DNA from 2 places in the Micromonospora sp. WMMD1155 genome. Region 1 is predicted to be linked to the other one. Evidence: riboswitches for the same ligand, from Rfam matches in the RefSeq annotation. Region 1 holds a riboswitch; the other holds the start of a gene.
The links. Region 1 has a riboswitch for cobalamin ahead of O7617_RS23805 (hypothetical protein). Riboswitches for the same ligand answer to the same signal wherever they lie in the genome.

Region 1 (10,606 bases):
GACTGTCGAACGAGTGGGCGTTCAGCGCGTTCGCGCCCGCCGGGGTCGCGGCCGTGGACGTCTACCCCTCCGGCGACACGACCAAGAACGCCCGCACCGTCTACCGCAACCAACTCTCGGCCGCGTCCTGGCCGAGCAGCACGCCGGTGGTCACCGACTACGAGCGTGGGGTCCTGAATGCCTACGCCGCCGGCATCGACCCCGCCCGGGTCTCCCCCACCCGTAACCTGATCGCCGACACCATCGCCTACTGGCAGACCGGCTCGGCCGGCTACTACGGCCCGCCGGCCAACTTCAACGGCACCGTCTTCGGCACTCTCGCCCTGGCCGGCGCGAAGACCCAGGCCGGCGCCGCCCGCGTACCGCAGGCACTGCTCAACCTCTCGATCACCCGCATCCGCAACAATCAGCACAACGACGGCGGCTGGACCTTCAGCCAGGCCGAGGGCAACCCCACCCAACTCGCCACCGCCAGCGACATCGACATGACCGGCGCGGCGATGGCCGCGCTCTGCGCCGCCGGAGTCCCCAACACCGACACCGACGTCGTGCAGGCCAAGAACTTCCTCAAGAGCAAGCTCGTCAACGCCTCAGGCGCGTTCAGCTCGATGTTCGGCGTCAACACCGACTCCAACGCCTGGGCCGTCTCCGGGCTCAACGCCTGCGGCATCCCGAACCAGGGCACCGACTTCACCACCACCGCCGGTAAGACCCCGATCGACTTCCTCCGGGCGCAGCAGTTGACCGGCGGCGGATTCAAGTACCTGCCCACCAACACCACCCCGTCGGCGTACGCCTCCATCGACGCGGTGCGCGCCCTCGCCGGTGCCGGCTACACCGCCGCTCCCCCGGTCCCGGTCACCGCCGGGGCGCCCACCTGGGTCGCGGCGAGCGGGTTCACGGCGGGCGCCGCCACCCGGCTCGCTGTGATCATCGACAACGGCAGCGGCAGCATCAAACCGTGCGCGGTCACGCTGACCCCGACCGCCGCCACCACCACCCTCGGCGCCGTGCTGGACGCCGCCGTCGGCGCGGCCACCCCGAGCGGCTGCGTCACCTCCCTTCTTCCCACCAGTGGCACCGGCACCGTGACCACGATCAACGGCCTGGCCAACAGCGGCTCGTCCACCTGGAAGGTGTCCCGCGACGGCAGCACCCTGGCCACCGCGACCCGCGGCACGACAGTGACCGTCGGCGACACGATCTACCTCCGCTACGGCGTCTGATCGCCGTCAGTGGGATGGTCAGCGGCGTCACGGCATGACCACTTCGTTGATCAATTAGCCGATCGGGTCGACCATCAGGCGACGTGACATCGCGGGCCGCAGGCCGAGGTCCTGGTCATCAGCCACGACCAGAGCCTGCGGCGCCGCTGGGCCGACCGGATCGTCGGCCTCACCGGTACAGCGCGCACACACCCCTGTTGCTTCCCGCTCCGGCACCCCGGAGCGGGACGACACAGCGAGCAGATTCTCCAAGCGGGCAACACGACGTTGAACGTCTCGCAACTGCTGGCGAAGCTGGTGCGCCTGACTCTCGCTGGCACCGAGCTGCCGACGGGCGGTCTCAAGTCGTTGGAAGTCAGCCACGGCCAACACCGCCATCTGCTGGCCGTCCACTGTCAGGACACGGTGCTCGATCTTCCGGCGCATCGGGCCTCCCCGAGGTGGGCGGTAGAAGCTGCTGTTGTCCGCTGGGTTCCGCCGACGGGCGGAACCCAGCGGACCGTCATGCAGGCGGGGACTGGGCGGTCTCGGCCAAGAGCAACGACAGCTCCCGGACCAGATCGTCCATCGACTGGCCGCTCTGCGCCTTCACCAAACCCAGAGCGAGATCGGCCAACAGGTAGAAACCGAGGGTACGGGCCTGCTCGGAACTGAACGCCGACATCAACGCCTCCGCACCGGGGAGGTCACCGCGATGCTTGGCGGCGATGACCCCGGCGGCGCGTTGGACGATCTCGGCCGCCTCGGGGGTGTACCCGCTCACGCCGGGATCAGATCTTCGGGGTGGCGGCGCGGGCGGCGTCGAAACGGGAGATGACGTCGGTCCAGTTGACCAGGTTCCACAGCCGGTCCACGTAGTCCGGGCGCACGTTGCGGTACTGCAGGTAGTAGGCGTGCTCCCAGGCGTCGAACACCAGGATCGGGGTGGACCCCTGCCCGACGTTGCCGTGGTGGTCGTAGACCTGCTCCACGATCAGCCGCTGGCTCAGCGGCTCCCACGCCAGCACGCCCCAGCCGGAACCCTGCACACCCTTGGTCGCCGCGGACAGTTGACCGGCGAACCCGTCGAAGGAGCCGAAGTGCTCGTCGATCGCCGCCGCCAGCTCACCGTCGGGGCGGTCACCGCCGTCCGGGGACAGGTTGTTCCAGAAGATCGAGTGCAGGACGTGCCCGGACAGGTTGAACGCGTACGTCTTCTCCAGGCCGACCAGGGTTGCGTAGTCGCCCTTGTCGCGGGCCTCGGCGAGCCGGTCGAGCCCGTCGTTGGCGCCCTTGACGTATGCGGCGTGGTGCTTGTCGTGGTGCAGCTCCAGGATCTCGCCGGACATGGCGGGCTCGAGTGCGCCGTAGTCGTAGGGCAGGTCGGGCAGGTTGTACACGGCCATGGAGTACGTCCTCTCAATGCTGCCTCATTATGGCTGTTGCCACTATCTTGCAACAAGAGCCGAGAGTGGGGACGCGACTGCCCGGATCGGAAGGTCTGCGTCGTTAGCACCCGTCGGATCAGGGCCTTGACGGCGAGCCCCACCCGTGGGAACACTGTCCGTCACAACTTCATACCTGTGTGCTGACGGGGGAAGTCCGGTCGAAGTCCGGCGCTGGCCCGCAACGGTAGGCGGCGACAAACGTAGTGACGCCGCGAGCCCGATTACCCGCCAGTCCGCGTGACCAGCCTCCCCACCCGTCGTGGCCCACGGGTCGGAGCCGCCCGAACCGGAGTCGGGTCGTCTCGGACCATCGGAGCCCGGAAAGGCGTCGCTTCATGGTCAACCGCCCCCTCCGGCACCGCGCCCGCAGTCGTAGCCGCTGCGCTGGCCGTGCTCACGCTGTCACTGACAGCCGTACCGGCCGCCGCCACGGCGTCGCCGCCCACCCTCAACAAGGTCGATGCCGCCGCCGAATGGCACTGCTGCTCGCGGCGGCCGTCGTCAGCGTCGGCCTGGTCGCCGTCGACCCGGTGCCACGTGCCGCGCACGCGGCGGCGTGCGCCCCGGGTGCGGGCGTCACGGTGGTGGTCGACCTCACTGCGTTCGGCCTCGGTGTCCAGACCGGTTGCCGGCTCGGTGATCCGCCGACCGGCCTGGCCGCGTTGCAGGGAGCCGGCTTCGCCGTGACGGGTACCCAACGGTGGGGTCTTGCCTTCGTCTGCCGGATCAACGGCTATCCCACAGCCGCCGCCGAGCCGTGCGTCAACACGCCGCCCGCCACCGCGTACTGGTCGTACTGGCACGCCGTACCCGGCGGTACCTGGTCCTACAGCACCCTCGGCGCGAGCAGCTACAACCCCGCCCAGGGCACCGTCGAAGGATGGCGCTTCGGCTCCGGGCAGGCTCCGTCCATCTCCCCGCCGTAGTCGGCCTTGGCCGGGAGTCCGGGCACGACCGGACTCCCGGCCCGTCCAACTCTGGGCGACAGGGAGAATCCGCCTGCGACAGCGGCACCGGGGATCAGCTTCCGGCCGTACGATGGTCGGCAGTGCTGGTTCGCCGCACCGCCTCGGTGTGGCGTCGTAAGAGGGAACCCGGTGGGAAACCGGGACTGCCCCGCAGCGGTGAGTGGGAACGACCGCCGTCACACGCACTGGACGCGTGAGCGTCTGGGAAGCGACGGCCAGTAGGAGATCGGGTCGCCCCGGTCACGCCCACGAGTCCGAAGACCTGCCCGCACCGCGTACGCGTCCGCGTGCGCCGCCGTCGGCCTCTCGGGAGGGTCAGGGCGAGGCCCGGCCGTCGTCCGCGCCCTGCCGTGTCCCTCCAGTGTGGTCGGTGGTCGACCTCGAGGGAAGGACACCTGTTCCGTGACCACACCGTTCGGGCTGAGCACCGTGCTCGGCTATCCCCGCATCGGTCCGCACCGCGAACTCAAGCACGCCGTCGAGTCCTACTGGGCGGGCCGGATCGACGCGACCACCCTTCAAGAGACTGCCGCCAGCCTCCGCGCCGATGTGTGGCGCACGCTGCGCGACGCCGGCCTGGACGCGATCCCGTCGAACACGTTCTCGTTCTATGACCAGGTGCTCGACACCACCGTTCTGGTCGACGCGGTCCCGGACCGGTTCCGCCGCCTCGGTCTCGGCGACCTGGACACCTACTTCGCCATGGCGCGTGGCACGGAGCGGGAGCCGGCGCTGGAGCTGACGAAGTGGTTCGACACCAACTACCACTACCTGGTGCCGGAGGTCGGCCCAGGCACAGCGTTCACCGCTCGGACGGACAAGGCGGTGCGGGAGTACGGCGAGGCGAAGGCGCTCGGCGTCACCACCAGGCCGGTGCTGGTCGGACCGGCGACCTACCTCCTGCTGTCCAAGGCCACCGACGACGCGCCGGAAGGGTTCCGGCCCTTCGACCGGCTCGACGACCTGATCGCTGTCTACGAGGACATCCTCGGCGTCTTGGCCGGTGCCGGGGTCGAATGGGTGCAGCTCGACGAGCCCGCGTACGCCGCCGACCGCACCCCGCAGGAGATCGCCGCGCTGCGCGCCGCGTACCGCCGGCTCGGCGTTGTGAAGCACCGGCCGCGGTTGTTCGTCGCGTCGTACTTCGGTGACCTCGGCGACGCGTTGCCGGCACTGCTGGGCACCCCGGTCGAGGCGGTCGGCATCGATCTGGTCGCCGGGCCGGGCAACCTGAACCGCCTCGCCGCCGCCGGCCCGCTACGCGGGAAGACGATCGTCGCCGGGCTGGTGGACGGGCGCAACATCTGGCGTACCGACCTTCGCACCGCCACCGCGACCGGTGCCGTACTGACCGCCCTGGCCGACCATGTCGCGGTGTCGACGTCCTGTTCGTTGCTGCACGTGCCGGTGGACCTCGCCGCCGAACCTGACCTGGACCCGGACCTGCGTGTCCGGCTCGCGTTCGCCAGGCAGAAGGTCGACGAGGTCGTCGCTCTCGGACGCGCCCTGCGCGACGGTGTCGGCGCCCTTCCCCCTGCCCTGCCCGTGACCCCGGCGGCCTGGCGCAACGACGCAGTCCGAGCCCGACTGGACGCGCTGCGTCCCGAGCACCTACGGCGCGGGCCGTACGCGCAGCGGGCCGCCACCCAGCAGGCCCGGCTGAACCTCCCACCCCTGCCCACCACCACCATCGGATCCTTCCCGCAGACCACGGAGCTGCGGCAGGCCCGCGCGGCGCACCGGGCCGGTCGGCTCGACGACAGCGGCTACGCCGAGCGGATGCGCGCCGAGGTCGCCCACGTCATCGCCGTGCAGGAACGACTCGGGCTGGACGTGCTGGTGCACGGCGAGCCGGAACGCAACGACATGGTGCAGTACTTCGGTGAGCAGCTCGACGGGTTCGCCGCCACGGTCAACGGGTGGGTGCAGTCGTACGGCTCCCGGTGCGTACGCCCTCCGATCATCTACGGCGACGTCACCCGGACCGGGCCGATGACCGTCGTTTGGTCCACCTACGCGCAGTCGCTGACGAACCGACCGGTCAAGGGCATGCTCACCGGACCCGTGACGATCCTGGCCTGGTCGTTCGTCCGCACCGACCAACCCCTCGCCGACACCGCCAACCAGGTCGCTCTCGCGCTGCGCGACGAGGCCCGCGACCTGGAAGCCGCTGGCATCCGCATCATCCAGGTCGACGAACCCGCCCTGCGGGAGACACTGCCGCTGCGTCGGGCCGAGCAGCGCGCGTACCTGGACTGGGCGGTCGGGGCGTTCCGGCTCGCCACCAGCGGAGTCGCCGACGCCACCCAGATCCACACCCACCTGTGCTACTCCGAGTTCGGCGAGGTCCTGCCCGCGATCGACGCTCTCGACGCGGACGTCACCAGCATCGAGGCGTCCCGGTCGAAGATGGAGATCCTCGACGATCTGCGCACGACCGGCTATGAACGGGGTGTCGGCCCCGGGGTGTACGACATCCACTCACCCCGCGTACCAGAGCAGGCGGAGGTCACCGACGCGCTACGCCGCGCCGTCGCGGCGGTGCCCGCTGACCGACTCTGGGTCAACCCCGACTGCGGCCTGAAGACCCGCGGCTACCCGGAGGTCGAGCAGGCCCTGACCCGTCTGGTCAGCGGCGCCGGCGAGGTCCGCAGCACGCTCACCTGAGCGCACGGTGGGGCGGCGTGCCGTCGCCCCACCGTGCGTTGCGGCAACGCGCATCCGATGCCCGCGTCGGCCGCTCGGCAGCGTCAACCTGCGCTAACGGGTATCTGCAGAGCGCGGGAATCCGGGCGGCCGTCGAGGATGGCGGCGAGGATCTCCGCGCCGTCGACGACCCTCGGGCCTGGGCGGTTGAAGTAGGCGGGTCCGTCGACCACCCACACCTGGCCCCGACGAACCGCAGGCAGGTCCGCCCAGCCGGGTTGCCCGGCTGCCACGGACAGCTCGTCGACGGTCCGTTCGGGGGTGAACCCACACGGCCCGAACACCACCACGTCCGGGGCCAGGTCGGCGACCACCGACCACGGGTGTGGGGTGCTGTGCGCCCCCGGACCGAGCAGCAGCGACCGCCCGCCCGCGGCGGCGATCTGCTCGGGCACCCAGTGCCCGCCCGGCATCAACGGGTCGAGCCACTCGACGAACAGCACCGTCGGCGCGCCGGTCCCCGGGCCGGGCAGCGCGGCGAGACGACGTTCGGCGTCCGCCCGGATCTCCGCCGCCCTGCCCGCGGTGTCGGTCAGGGCGGCCACGGCGTCGACGGTGTCCAGTATCCCGCCGATCGTCCTCGCCTCCAGCGACACCACCCTGGTATCCAGGTCGATCAGCCGAACCGCGTCGTTGACCCGCGCGTAGGAGACCGCACACACATCGCACAGGTCCTGGGTCAGGATCAGATCCGGCTTCAGGTCCTCGAGCATCGTGACGTCGAGCTGGTACAACGACGATCCTCGGTGCGCGTCGCCAGCGATCGCCGCCGAGATCTCCCGGCTCGTCAGCGCCTCGGGCAGAGACGTCGCCGTCACCATCGGAACGCCGGCCAGGTCACCCGGCGGCCAGTCACACTCGTGCGTGCGCCCGACCAGATGCCCGGTCAGGCCGAGCATGGCTACGATGTCGGTGGCCGCCGGCAGCAGTGAGACGATCCGCACGTCCGCCTGCCTACCAGGCATGACCAAGCCGCGTCCACTCCGCCAGCGCAAGTTGCCCCCTGCACGTGTCCAACGCCCTGCGGCAGATCCCGTGATCGCGTCACGGCCAGCGGACGCCGGTCAACGTGCGGGCACCTGGTCGTCGGGTCGATCGAACTCCGGTTGAACCTTCCCCGCTCAGGCCGGTGCCGGGCCTTCTCAAGTCGACGGGCCGCCAGGTACAGGATCGACTTTTCTTGATCGAGGGTTGGTCGACACTTCTTGTGGCTACGGGAACTCGCGTCTGTCGTCGCCCGACTGATACTCGACGGACGCGGTGTCAGACCGGAACGGGGTGTGTGATGGCGGCTGAGCGGTGGTGGGCTCCGACGGGTGTCGCGACGGCGGCGATGGCCACGTCGATGACGGCGCTGTACGCGACATCGGCGCTGGCCCCGTTCCTGGTTGCCGACCTGGGTCTGTCCCGCACGGCGGTGGGCGCCTTGGTGACGGTGTCGTTCGCGGTCGCGGCGGGGGTGTCGCTCATCGCCGGGCACCTGATCGACCTGGGCGGAGCGCGGCGAGGACTCCTGGCGTTGTGTGTGGCCGTGCTGGTGGCCCTGCTCGGCGCGTCCGTGGCACCCGGCTACGGCTGGCTTCTGGTGGCGGTGGCAGTGGCGGGCTTGGGGCAGGCACTGGCCAACCCTGCGACGAATGTGCTGGTCGCCGGGGCGGTTCCGCCGCAGCGTCGGGGTAGCGCCATCGGGGTGAAGCAGGCGGGGGTACAGCTGGCGGCGTTCGCCTGCGGACTTGTCCTGCCGGCGGTGGCAACTCTGGCCGACTGGCGGGTGGCGTTGCGGGTGTCGGCGTTGGTGCCGTTGGCGACGGTGATCGCGGTGTGGTGGTGGGTTCCGGCCGCCGCGCGCCGGGCGACGGCGGGCTCGTGGTGGCGGCTGTCGGCACCGACCGGTTGGTTGACCTGGCTGGTCGCGTTCTCTCTGCTGCTGGGCACCGGGCTGGCGGCGGTGAACACCTACCTTCCGCTCTACGCGACGCAGCGGCTGGGCCTGGGCACGGGTGTGGGTGGGGCTCTGCTCGCCGCGTTCGGGGTGACGGGTCTGCTGGCCCGGGTCTGGTGGGGCCGGTGGGCTGACCGGAGCGCGGAGGTGGCCGTTGCCCTGGTGTGGCTGGCTGCCGCGGCAGTCGTCGGGGTCCTGCTGGTGCTTTCGGCTGATCATCTTTGGGCGGGCCTGGTCTGGGTCGGCGCGGTGGTGGTGGGCGGATCGGCGACGGCGGCGAACGCGCTGTCGATGCTGATGGTGCTACGCCACGGAAAGGCTCTGGGGCAGGCGTCAGGGCTGGTGTCGGTGGGTTTCTTCGGCGGCTTCGTCGTCGGACCAACCACCGTCGGCTGGTGTGCTGACGCCGGCGGGTGGGGGGCGGCGTGGCTGGTGGTCGCGGCGGTGTTCGTCGGCACGGCGATGCTCGCGATGCGGGTGCGGTCGGCCAGCGCCCAGCCGAAGGTCGCGGCGTGAACGACGGCGACCTGCGCGGAGCGTTGGAGGCGCTGCTGCGGCGGGTGACGGTCGTCGCCGCGCAGGTGGGCGATCGATTCCCGCTGTACGCGGATCCGGTCTCCGGTGACTGGGTGTCGACGCGTCGCGGCTCGTGGACAGGTGGTTTCTGGGTCGGGTGGTGGTGGCTCAGGGCCGCCGTTTCCGGGCTGCCCGCGGACCAGAACGTCGCTCAGCAATGGACGCTCCGACTGGCACCTCGGGCGGCCGACGACACGGTGACCAGGGGGATGACCTTCTGGTACGGCGCGGGTCAGGGCCACCGGCTGTGCGGGGACGTGCTCGCCGGGCGGGTCGCCCGCGACGGGGCGGCCGCGCTGGCCGACAGCTTCGACCCTCGGCTGGGGTTGATGCCGGTGGGTGGTGCGTTCGGCGCGGATCCGACCCCACGGGCGGGCGTGGACGCGTTGGCGGGGACCGTGGCGCTGCTCGCGATGGCCGCTGACGCGGGCGCACGGGACCTGGACGGCCTGGCCCGCACCCATGCCGAACGGCATGTCGAGCTGCTGGTGGGCGTTGACGGCGGCATTCGCCCGGAGGCAGTCCTTCGTCCCGATGGCACAGCGGCCGGCGGGGGTGACCTTTCGGCTGGTTGGGCGCGGGGGCAGGCGTGGGGTGTGTTGGGCTTGGCGGTGGCCGCGCGGCGGTGGGGCGGCGGATTCACCGATGCGGGTTGCCGGGCGGCGAGCTGGTGGCTTGCGCGGTTCGGGCAGCAGGTGCCGGTTGCGGTGCTCGGTCGACCTGGATCGCCGGTGGACACCTCGGCGGCGGTGATCGCTGCGGCCGGTTTGCTCACCCTGTCCGAGGTGACCGCCGACGATGCCTGGGGCGCGGCGGCCCGTGCGATCGTGAGCGACGTGGTGGGTCATCACCTCGATGGTGAGGGAGTGCTGCGCGACGGGTGCTACGACCTTGCTGGCGGTGTCGCGGTCCGGCACGAGCTGGTCTGGGGCAGCTACTTCCTGGCTGCCGTCCTTGCCGTGCTGACCGGCGGGGTGCGGGAGCATCCCTGGTAGAGGTCAGTGCCCTCGACGCAGCAGGCGGCGGGCCACGGTGGTGATGTGCAGCTCGTCGGGGCCGTCGAGGATTCGGGCCGCGCGAGCGGTGCGGGCCAGCATCGGCAGCGGGGTGTCGTCGGTGAGCCCTTCGGCGCCGTGCACCTGGATGGCCCGGTCGACGATGGCGCACAGGGCGCGGGCGGTGACCACCTTGGCGGTGCCGACGGCGATGCGGGTGTCGCCACCGTTGGTGAGCGCGTCGACGGCGGCGTGGGTGAGGGCACGGGCGGCGGCGAGGTCGGCGTGGCTGTCGAAGACGATGCGGTGCAGGAGTTGCTGCTCGGCAAGGGGGCCACCGTGGGCGTGGCGGGTGGTCATCCGGGTCAGCATGAGGTCGTGGGCGCGTTGGGCCTGGCCGAGCCAGCGTAGGCAACGCAAGGTCCGGCCGAGTGCGAGTCGCTCCCCGATGATGCGTAGCCCGTGGCCGGGCTCGCCGAGGAGATGGTCGGCGGGCACACGAACGTCGTCGAGAGAGATCTCGTACTGGCCGCCGGCGCCGAGGACGGGCAGTTCCCGCACGATGCGGTAGCCGGCAGCGTCGGTGGGCACCACCAGCAGGGAGAAGGCTTCCCTGTTGTCGGCCTGTAGTGCGGTGCGGCAGACGACGGTGGTGAAGGCGGCGGTGGCGGCGCGGGAGGTGAACCATTTGCGGCCGGTGATCCGCCAGGTGTCGCCGTCTCGGGTGGCGGTGGTGCCCAGGGCGGACGGGTCCGAGCCGGCGACG
Region 2 (10,606 bases), 2.8 Mb from region 1:
GCTCACCGGCGGTGGCGCGGAGATCTTCGACTGGGAGGTCCGGCAGCACATCGTCGACCACGCCTGCCACTGGGAGGACTGGTCGCGCATCCACGCCCTGGCGCACAGCAAGGGCATGAAGACCCCGGCGACGATGCTCTACGGCCACATCGAGGAGCCCCGGCACCGGGTCGACCACGTGCTGCGGCTGCGCGAGCTCCAGGACGAGACCGGCGGGTTCGCGGTCTTCATTCCGTTGCGCTACCAGCACGACTTCGTGGACTCGGCGGACGGCAAGATCCGTAACCGGATCCAGGCGCGCACCACCATGGCGTCGCCGGCCGAGTCGCTGAAGACGTTCGCCGTCTCCCGGCTGCTCTTCGACAACGTGCCGCACGTGAAGAACTTCTGGGTGATGCACGGGCTGTCGGTGGCCCAGCTCTCGTTGAACTTCGGCGTGGACGACCTGGACGGCTCGGTGGTCGAATACAAGATCACGCACGATGCCGACTCGTACGGCACCCCGAACACCATGCACCGCGAGGACCTGCTGCACCTGATCTGGGACGCCGGTTTCCAGCCGGTCGAGCGGGACACCCGCTACAACGTGGTCCGGGAGTACGACAAGGCCCCGTCGCTGGCGCAGCGGCGCGCCGAGCCGCAGCAGGTCTGGGCCTGAGTCACCACGTACCCTCGCAGTCGATGACCGAGCAGAGCAGGTCCGAGCAGCGCGGCGGTTCCGAGCAGCAGGGCGGGTTTCCCCGCCGGGACGCCGAGGGGCGGGTCGCCACCCTGGGTGACCTGCTCGGGGTGTGCCTGGCCGGGGTCGTCATCGGCGCGTTGGCGTTGGTGTTGTTCGACTGGGCGTTCGCCTCGATCGGCGCCGGCGACTTCGGGCACACCAACGGCTGGCTGGCGGTGATCCTGCCGGCGTGGCTGTTCTGGGACGACTTCCGGGCCTGGGATTTCGGTGCGGCGCGGGTGCTGGCGGCGGTGGTCGCCGCGGCCGTGGGCGTGTTCGTCGGTCTGCTGATCGCCGGGTTGGGCGCGGGGCTGCCGCCGCTGCTCTCCGGCGCGTTGGCGGCGGCGGCGTTCACCGTGGCGTACGCGGTGGTCTGGTTCCCGGGCGTCCGCTGGCTGGCCCGCCGGACCGGCTGACCGCTACCGCCCACCGGGCGGATCGACAGTTCCGCCGGCCTCGGCGGGCGACGGAGAGAACGGAGTGGTGCGGGTGAGCGCCGCGCTCAAGTACACGCTGGGCCGGATCGGGCTGTTCGTCGCCGTGCTGGCGGGTCTCTGGCTGATCGACATGAACGTGTTCCTGAAGCTGATGTTGGCGTTGGTCTTCTCCGCCGCGCTCTCCTTCTTCCTGCTGCGCGGGTGGCGGGACGAGATGGCCGGGGAGATGGCCGACGCGACCGAGCGCCGCCGCGCGGAGAAGGAACGCCTCCGTTCCGCCCTGGCCGGCGAAGACGAGAACCCCGCCGACCCGCCCGCCGACTCCCCGCGTTGATCATGAGGTTAGCGGCAACGACACGCCGAGTGGCGGCCGCTAACCTCATGATCGACCCTGATGGGGCGGGCGGCGCGAGGGGTGGGGGTGGGTTTACCAGTTGGTGGAGCCTTTGACCTTGGGCCAGGGCTTGGACACCGGCTTGATCAGGTACGCGATGCCGCCGCTGCCGCCGGAGGTGCCGCCGCTGGCGTTGGTGCGCTTGGTCCGCAGCCAGATCTGTTCGAACTGCGCGCGCTTGTAGACGTTGCGCACCACGTCGTTGCTGGACGAGGCGGGGTCGTTGACGATCACGTCGCCGTCGGCGGTGAAGCCGACCACCACGAAAAGGTGTCCGGAGGTGCCGTAGTTCGCCCCGTCCAGCTCGCTGGCGAGGAAGGACTGGCTGGTCACGACGGGGATGCCGGCGGCGATGAACCGCTCCAGCTCGTCCAGCGAGTGCAGTCGGGTGACCCGCCCCTCCAGCCCGGGGAAGCCGGCCGCGTACGCGGTGTTGAACGGCCAGTTGCCCGCCCCGTCGTACGCGTAGTCGTAGGTCATCCGGGCCGCGTGGTTGACGGTCGGGTCGGGGTAGGTCGGGTCCACCCAGGAGGTGTCGGCCGCCGACGGCCTACGACCCCAGTACTCGACCACCATCTCCGTGGAGGTCGGTGAGCACCACGCCTCGCCGCCGCCGTCGTACTCGGGGTAGTGCCCGGCGTGCACGTTCTGCGAGTAGCGCGGCACCGGCAGTTCGACGCCCCAGGCGATGTGCCCGGCGCTCGGCGTGACGGTGAACCGGTCCGGCACCGTGGAGCTCATCGCGCCGAGCATCCGGACCACCGGCGCGGCGATCTGCCCGGGTGCCCGGTAGAGGGTCAGCCGCAGCTGGTACGAGCGCAGCAGCACCCCGGCGGCGGCGTCGTCGATGCTGAAGGTGTCGGTCCAGATCGTCGACCAGGGATCGCCCTGCCGCTCGACGCTGGTCCGCTTGATGTCGGTGTCGCCGGACGCCCAGCGACCCATGACGTACCACGGGGTGTGGTCACCGCTGGTGTAGCTGCCCTGCATCTCCACCTGGATCCAGGTGCCGGCGGGGGTCTCCGCGTTCCACGAGGCGATCAGCTCGGTGGCGTCGAACCCGACCCGGGTCACCGGTGAGGTCCAGGTGCCGTACTCCCAGGTGCGGGCGACGCCGGTGTGCGGGTCGGCGTACTCGGTGGTGCCGGCCGGGCGGGCCAGGGTGAGGCCCGACCGGGGGCCGGGCGCCACGCGGGTGCCGGACCGGTCGCCCCGGTGCCAGTCGGCGGGCCCGGACCAGTCCTGGAAGGTGATCTGCTCGTCGTGGCTGACGGCGGGTGGGCGGGCCGCTGTCGCGGGCGCGGCGGTGGCGAGCAGGGTGAACGCGGTGACGCCGGCGAGGGCGGCCGCGTGCAGGCGGGATCTGGCCATTGGTGCTCCGCGGTGTCGAGAGGGGCATCGTCGCTGGTCAGTTTTCCGCCTGGAGAGAAGTTTCGCCAGATGTTGGTGGGTGGAAAATCATTGCCGCCGAGATGATCGGCTCGGGATGGACAAGCCAGCGATCGATATTGATATGACCATGTGACAGGTGGTGAAGTGTCCTTCACCGAGCGGGATCTCCCGCCCATCGAGGAGGTAGTCCATGGCCCTCCGCACGTCCAACCCCCTCCGCCGCGTCCTGGTGCTCGCCGTCGTCGCCGGGCTGGGAATCGTCACCGTCGCCACCGGCCCCGTCGCCGCCCAGCCGGCGCCGGACCGGACCGCCGAGTCGGCCGCCGCCGGCTACCGGGTGCTCGGGCCCCGGACCCTCGCCGACCGCAACGCGGTGGCCCGCACCGGAGCCGCCATCGACTACTCCGAGCACGGTGTGCTGCACATCTCGGCGACCGCCGCCGAGGCCGCCGCGATCGGCAAGCTCGGCTTCCGGCTGGAACCCCTGGCCCCGCCGCCCAACGCCGAGCGCGGCGCCGGTGAGATCGGCACGCTGGCCTTCCCGCCCGCCGACTCCAACTACCACGACTACGCCGAACTGACCGCCGTCGTGAACCAGGTCGTCGCCGACCATCCGGCGATCGCCCGCAAGATCAGCATCGGATCGTCGTACGAGGGCCGCGACCTGATGGCGGTGAAGATCTCCGACAACGTCGGCACCGACGAGAGTGAACCGGAGATCCTGTTCAACGCCCAACAGCACGCCCGTGAGCACCTGACCGTCGAGATGGCGATCTACCTGCTCAACCTCTTCACCGACAGCTACGGCGGCGACTCCCGGATCACCAACATCGTCAACAGTCGGGAGATCTGGATCGTGCCGACGGTCAACCCGGACGGCAGCGAGTACGACATCGCCACCGGGTCGTACCGGTCCTGGCGCAAGAACCGGCAGCCCAACAGCGGTTCGTCCAACGTGGGCACCGACCTGAACCGCAACTGGTCCTACAACTGGGGTTGCTGCGGCGGCTCGTCCGGCAGCACCTCGTCGGAGACCTACCGGGGGCCGTCGGCGTTCTCCGCGCCCGAGACGCAGGCGCTACGCAACTTCGTCAACGGCCGGGTGGTCGGCGGCGTGCAGCAGATCAAGGCGAACATCGACTTCCACACGTACTCGCAGCTGGTGCTCTGGCCGTACGGCTACACCACGGCGAACACCGCGGCGGGCATGAGCGCGGACCAGTACAACACCTTCGCCACCATCGGGCAGCAGATGGCGGCCACCAACAACTACACACCGCAGCAGTCCAGCGACCTCTACATCACCGACGGGGACAGCATCGACTGGATGTGGGCCACCCACAACATCTGGGCGTACACCTTCGAGATGTATCCCGGCTCGTCCGGCGGCGGCGGCTTCTACCCGCCCGACGAGGTGATCCCCGCGCAGACCTCGCGCAACCGGGAGGCGGTGCTGATGCTCAGCGAGTACGCCGACTGCCCGTACCGGGCGATCGGCAAGCAGGCGCAGTACTGCGGCGGTGGTGGTGGCACCACGGTCTGGTCGGACACCTTCGAGACGGCCACCGGCTGGACCGTCAACCCGTCCGGCACCGACACCGCCACGGTCGGCGCGTTCGAACGGGGTACCGCCCAGGCGACCACCTCCTCCGGCGCCAAGCAGCTCACCCCGTACGCCGGTTCCAACGACCTGGTCACCGGTCGGCTCGCCGGATCGGCAGCCGGTGACTACGACGTCGACGGCGGTGTGACGAGTGCCCGGTCCCCGGCGGTGACCCTGCCGTCGTCCGGCACGCTGACGCTCTCGCTGGCCTGGTACCTGGCGCACGGCTCGAACGCCTCGTCGGCGGACTACCTGCGGGTGAGCGTGGTGCACAACGGCGGTACCACCGCGCTGCTCACCCAGGCCGGCGCGGCCACCAACCGTAACGGGAGCTGGGCGGTCGCCAGCCTCAACCTCAGCCCGTACGCCGGCCAGTCGGTACGCATCCTGGTGGAGGCGGCGGACGCCTCCGGCGCCAGTCTGGTAGAGGCGGCTGTGGACAACGTCACCATCACGTCCTCCTGATCGGGTGGGGCCCCGCTCCGCCCGGCGGGGCCCCACCACCCGCCTCCGAGGTGCCGTATCCGGGACATATCCCGCACTGCGCGACGGCCCGGTTGATCGTCCAGTGCCGATCGATCCTTGGTCGATCCGGCACGTCGTGGCGGTGCGCTACCGTCTTAGCGACCAGTCCGCAGCGAAGCCGGTGCTAACCCGGCGCTGTCCCGCAACTGTGATGCCTCACCCCCGGTGGGGACGAGCCAGGTCGCCTACGGATCGGTCGCGATACGCGCTCTCGAGGAAGGGCGCCTCGTGGGCGGGCGTACGAAAGTCCCTGTCGGCGAAGCACCACACTCCTCGACCGACAGGAGGCCCCCATGAACAGACGTACCCCTCGGCTCTTCGCCGCGACCCTCGCGGTCGCCGCGCTGGCCCTCGGCGCCTGCGCCGAGAAGGCCGACGACAAGCCGAGCGCCGGCACCGCGGCCGCCGCCTACCCGGTCACGGTCGGCGCGCTCACCCTCGACAAGCGTCCCGAGAAGATCGTCTCGCTGTCGCCCACCGCCACCGAGATGCTCTTCGCCATCGGTGCCGGTCAGCAGGTGACCGCCGTCGACGACCAGTCCAACTACCCGGCCGACGCGCCCAAGACCGACCTCTCCGGCTTCCAGCCCAACGCCGAGGCCATCGCCGGCAAGAGCCCCGACCTGGTGGTCCTCGCCAACGACACCAACAAGATCGTCGACCAGCTCACCAAGCTGAAGATCCCGGTCTACCTCACCCCGGCGGCGACCACGCTCGACGACTCGTACCGGCAGATCACCGAGCTGGGCACGCTCACCGGGCACGCCGACCAGGCCGACGACGTCGCCACCCGGATGAAGGACGACATCGCCAAGCTGGTCAAGGACCTGCCGCAGCGCACCACGAAGCTCACCTACTTCCACGAGCTGGGCCCGGAGCTGTACAGCGCCACCAGCAAGACCTTCATCGGCTCGCTCTACAGCCAGGTCGGGCTGACCAACATCGCCGACCCGGCCGACGCGGACGGCAAGAACGGCGGCTACCCGCAGCTGTCCCAGGAGTTCGTCGTCAAGGCCGACCCGGACTTCGTCTTCCTGGCCGACTCCAAGTGCTGCCAGCAGAACGCCGACTCGGTCAAGGCGCGCAGCGGCTGGGCCGGGCTCACCGCGGTCAAGAACAACCAGGTGATCGCGCTGGACGACGACATCGCCTCCCGCTGGGGCCCGCGCGTCGTCGACCTCCTCCGGGTCATCATCGACGCGGTCGCCAAGGTGCCCGCGTGACCCCGACCCGTCGGTGACCGGGCCGCTGTCGGCGGCCCGGTCGGCTGGGCCACCACCGGTGGCCCGGCCCGCCGGGCTGCGCAAGCGTTGGCTGGTCGCCGGAGTGTTCGCGGTGCTCGTCGCGCTCGTCGCCGGGGTGTCCCTCGGGCCGGTCAGCCTGCCCGCCGGCAGCGTCGCCGCCGAACTGCTCAACCTGATCCCGGGTGTCCACCTCGACAGCGGCCTGTCCGAGCGGGAGATCGCGATCGTCACCGAGTTGCGGCTGCCCCGGGTGGTGCTGGCCCTGCTCGTCGGCGGCCTGCTCGCCCTCGCCGGGGGCTGCTACCAGGGCGTCTTCCGCAACCCGCTCGCCGACCCGTACCTCCTGGGGGTGGCCGCCGGTGCCGGCCTCGCGGTCACCGCGGCGATCGCCCTCGGCGGCGCCGGCCGGGAGGGGGCGATCTCCGGGCTGCCGATGACCATCCCGTTGGCCGCGTTCGCCGGGTCGCTGCTCGCTGTGACGATGACCTACGTGCTCGGCGCGGCCGGCGGGCGCAGCCACTCACCGGCGATGCTGATCCTGGCCGGGGTGGCGGTCTCCGCGTTCCTCTCCGCCGGGCAGACCTACCTGCTGCAGAAGCACGCCGACAGCATCCAACCGGTCTACTCCTGGCTGCTGGGTCGGCTCGCCACCGCCGGTTGGCACGACGTGCTGCTGGTGCTCCCGTACGCCGTGCTGACCACTGTGGTGGTGCTGCTGCACCGCCGCGAGCTGGACGTCCTGGCCGTGGGCGACGACGAGGCGAAGAGTCTGGGCCTGCACCCGCAGCGCACCCGCTACCTGTTGATCGCGGCAGCTTCCCTGGGCACCGCGGCGGCGGTGTCCGCCACCGGCCTGATCGGCTTCGTCGGCATCATCGTGCCGCACACCGTCCGGCTGCTCGCCGGGTCGAGCTACCGGATGATCCTGCCGTTGTCCCTGCTGTTCGGCGGTGCGTTCCTGGCCCTGACCGACGTGGTGGCCCGCACCGCCGCCGCCCCGGCCGAGGTGCCGATCGGAGTGGTGACCGCCCTGCTGGGCGGCCCGTTCTTCGTGATCGTGCTGCGCACCGCCCGGCGGGTGCTCACGTGAGCCGCGAACCCGTCGCCGACCCGTCCGCCGCCGCCTCTTCCGGCGGCGTACCCGCCGTCGAGGTGCGCGGCCTGCACGTCGACCTCGGCGGCACGCCGATCCTGACCGGCGTCGACCTCACCGTCGCCCCCGGCGAGTGGGTCACCGTGATCGGCCCGAACGGCGCCGGCAAGTCGACCCTGTTGCGCGCCGTCGGCGGCCTGCTGGCCGCGCCCGAGGCCATCACCCTCTTCGGTACGCCGAGCACGGCGCTGCGCCGCCGGGACCGCGCCCGGGTGGTGGCCACCGTGGCACAGTCCCCGGTGGTGCCGGCCGGCATGTCGGTGCTGGACTACGTGCTGCTCGGTCGGACCCCGTACATCCCGACGCTGGGCCGGGAGTCGACCGCCGACCTCGACGCCGTGCACGAGGTGCTCGGGCGACTGGACCTCACCGGCTTCCACCGTCGCGAGCTGGCCACCCTCTCCGGAGGCGAACGGCAGCGGGTGTTCCTCGCCCGCGCGCTCGCCCAGGGGGCGACACTGCTGCTGCTCGACGAGCCGACCAGCGCCCTGGACATCGGTCACCAGCAGGAGGTGCTGGAACTCGTCGACCAGTTGCGCCGTGAGCACGGCCTGACCGTCCTCGCCACGATGCACGACCTCTCCCTGGCCGGCGAGTACGCCGACCGGATGGTGATGCTCGCCGGCGGTCGGGTGGTGGCCGCCGGGTCCCCGTCCGAGGTGTTGACCGAGCACCTACTCGCCACCCACTACCGGGCCAGCGTCCGGGTGGTCCCGGGCACCCACGGCCCCCTGGTGGTCCCCGTCCGCCCCACCCGCCCCGACCCCCTCGGGGCTCGTGGGTCAGGCCCCCAGGTCGATGACGGAGAAGAGGGCGCCCTGGGGGTCGCGTAGGGCGGCGAACCGGCCCGACGGGATGTCCCGGGGTGGGACCAGGATCGTTCCGCCCAGCTCGGCGGCGCGGGCCGCGGCGGCGTCCGCGTCGGTGACCGCGAAGTACACCGTCCAGTACGCGGGCAGGTCGGCCGGGAAGTCGTCGGCCAGCGGCGGCATCATCCCGGCGACGATCTGCGTCCCGAGCCGCCAACCGGTGTACGTCACGGGCCCCACCGCCTGGTCGTCCGGCTGCCAGCCGAACACCAGCTCGTAGAAGACCTTCGCACCCTCCGGGTCGGGGGTGACCAGTTCGTTCCAGCTCATCGCGCCCGGCACGTTGAACACTTCGGCACCGGTCATCGCCAGGGGTTGCCAGACGCTGAAGGTGGCGCCGGCCGGGTCGGCGAAGACGGCCATCCAGCCCCGGTCGAACACCTCGAACGGCGGTACGACGACCTGCCCACCGGCCCGTTCGACCCGGCCGGCGACCAGCTCCGCGTCGTCGGTGGCGACGTACGTCGACCAGATCGGCACCTGGTCCGGGATCGCCGGTGGCCCGGCCCCGGCGACCGGCTTCCCGTCCAGCAGGAAGACCGTGTAGCCACCCGCCTCGGGTTCCGGTGTCACCCGGCCGGTCCAACCGAACAGCTCCGGGTAGAAGCGCCGCGCGTCGCCCAGGTCCGGGGTGGCCAGGTCGGCCCAGCAGGGCGTACCCGGCGGGACGGTGCTCACGTCAGGACCCCTCTCACCCCGGGGCGACCACGGCGGCCCCCTGCGGGAATCCTGGCACCGTCCCGCCGCGGCTCGGGGCGGAAACGGACGAATCGTCAGCTGAACCGGCGACCCTCGTCCCGTCGGTACGCCCAGCCGGCGAGCGTGGCGAGCAGCACCACCCAGACACCGAGCATGATCAGCGCCAGCGGTTGGACGTGGTAGTCGCTGACCGCCGCCCACATCAGCTCGGCCGCACCCCGGGTGGGCAGGAACGGGGCGATCGTCTCGATGAACCCGGGCGCGTCGCCCGGCGCGGAGAGCAGCCCGCCGCCGAACGCGAGCGGCAGGAAGACGACCTGCGCGACGACGATCGCCGCCTTGCTCGGCAGCGAGTAGCCGATGGCCAGGCCCATCAGCGTGAACGGCACCGAGATGACGGCCACCGTGCCGATGGTCAGCAGGAACGCCGCCGGGGTGATCTCGGCCGCGGTCAGCGTCGCGCCGATCACGACGACCGGGATCAGCGAGAGGTACGTCAGTGCCAGGCCGGCCAGCACACGGCCCGCGAACCGGGGCGCCGGTCCGGCCGGCAGGGTCCGGGTGTACGGGTTCCACGGCTGGTCGCGGTCCTCGGCGACGCCGACGCCGTACTGGAAGATGTTGGCGCTCATCACCGAGAAGGTGACCATCGACGCGGTGGCGAGGGTGGCGCCGACCGAGTCGTCACCGGCGAACGGCACCACGAAGAAGATCATGGCGGCGGCCGGGAAGAAGGCGCTCCCGAAGACCGCCACCGGAATCCGGATGATCTCCAGGAGTTGGTATCGGGCGTGGACCAGGGCGAGCTGCACGGCGGCCTCCTCAGACGGTGGTGGGTCGGCCGCCGGTGGCGGCGGTGCTGGCGGGGTCGCCGGTGGCGGCGGTGCTGGCGGGGTCGCCGGTGGCGGCGGTGCTGGCTGGGCCGCCGGTGGCGGCGGTGCTGGCTGGGCCGCCGGTGGCGGCGCGGTCCTCTGCCGTGGCGGGTCGTCCCGCCGCGGTGGTCTGGCCCGGGGTGGACCCGTCCCCGCTGGTGATGGCGAGGAACGCCTCCTCCAGCGAGGTCGGTCGTACCTCCAGGTCGGTGAAGTCGGCTCCGGCCGTGACCAGCGCACGGACCAGTTCGTCGGCGTCGGTGGTGAGCAGGTGCACCCGGCCGTCGATCCGTTCGGTGCGGACGACCCCGGGCAGGTCGGGCAGGTGGTCGGCGACGAGGCTGACCCGGCGTACGCCGACGATGCCGCGCACCGCGGCCACCGTGTCGTCGGCGAGCACCCGGCCCTGCCCGATCACCACCACCCGGTGGGCCAGCGCCTCCACCTCCTCCAGATAGTGGCTGCTGAGCAGCACGGTGCCGCCGTCGGAGTGGAACGCGCGGATCGCCTCCCACAGGGTGTGCCGGGCGGCCACGTCCAGGCCGGTGGTCGGCTCGTCGAGGAGCACCAACCGGGGTCGGCCGACGAACGCCAACGCCACCGCCAGCCGACGGCGCTGCCCTCCGGAGAGCCCACCGGTCTGCCGTCGGGCGAGGTCGCCCAGGCCGAATCGGTCGAGCAGTTCGGCGCGGGGAAC

Region 2: linked by a shared signal. The riboswitch ahead of O7617_RS10485 (ABC transporter substrate-binding protein) and the one ahead of O7617_RS23805 (hypothetical protein) in region 1 are both predicted to bind cobalamin.

Annotation. Positions count from the first base shown of each region.
Region 1 covers NZ_CP120742.1:5,177,102-5,187,707, reverse strand. The annotation lists gene O7617_RS23825 (hypothetical protein) at 1-1,226, shown strand, start outside; gene O7617_RS23820 (hypothetical protein) at 1,281-1,652, opposite strand; gene O7617_RS23815 (superoxide dismutase) at 1,729-1,989, opposite strand; gene O7617_RS23810 (superoxide dismutase) at 1,997-2,611, opposite strand; cobalamin riboswitch at 2,753-2,901, shown strand; gene O7617_RS23805 (hypothetical protein) at 3,127-3,579, shown strand; cobalamin riboswitch at 3,689-3,906, shown strand; gene metE (5-methyltetrahydropteroyltriglutamate--homocysteine S-methyltransferase) at 4,024-6,288, shown strand; gene O7617_RS23795 (ABC transporter substrate-binding protein) at 6,372-7,271, opposite strand; gene O7617_RS23790 (MFS transporter) at 7,613-8,785, shown strand; gene O7617_RS23785 (hypothetical protein) at 8,782-9,840, shown strand; gene O7617_RS23780 (acyl-CoA dehydrogenase family protein) at 9,844-10,606, opposite strand, start outside.
Region 2 covers NZ_CP120742.1:2,333,684-2,344,289, reverse strand. The annotation lists gene mqnE (aminofutalosine synthase MqnE) at 1-658, shown strand, start outside; gene O7617_RS10505 (hypothetical protein) at 682-1,137, shown strand; gene O7617_RS10500 (DUF4229 domain-containing protein) at 1,211-1,492, shown strand; gene O7617_RS10495 (C39 family peptidase) at 1,586-2,923, opposite strand; gene O7617_RS10490 (M14 family metallopeptidase) at 3,135-5,012, shown strand; cobalamin riboswitch at 5,136-5,273, shown strand; gene O7617_RS10485 (ABC transporter substrate-binding protein) at 5,366-6,295, shown strand; gene O7617_RS10480 (iron ABC transporter permease) at 6,309-7,406, shown strand; gene O7617_RS10475 (ABC transporter ATP-binding protein) at 7,403-8,302, shown strand; gene O7617_RS10470 (VOC family protein) at 8,252-9,016, opposite strand; gene O7617_RS10465 (ABC transporter permease) at 9,112-9,849, opposite strand; gene O7617_RS10460 (ABC transporter ATP-binding protein) at 9,860-10,606, opposite strand, start outside.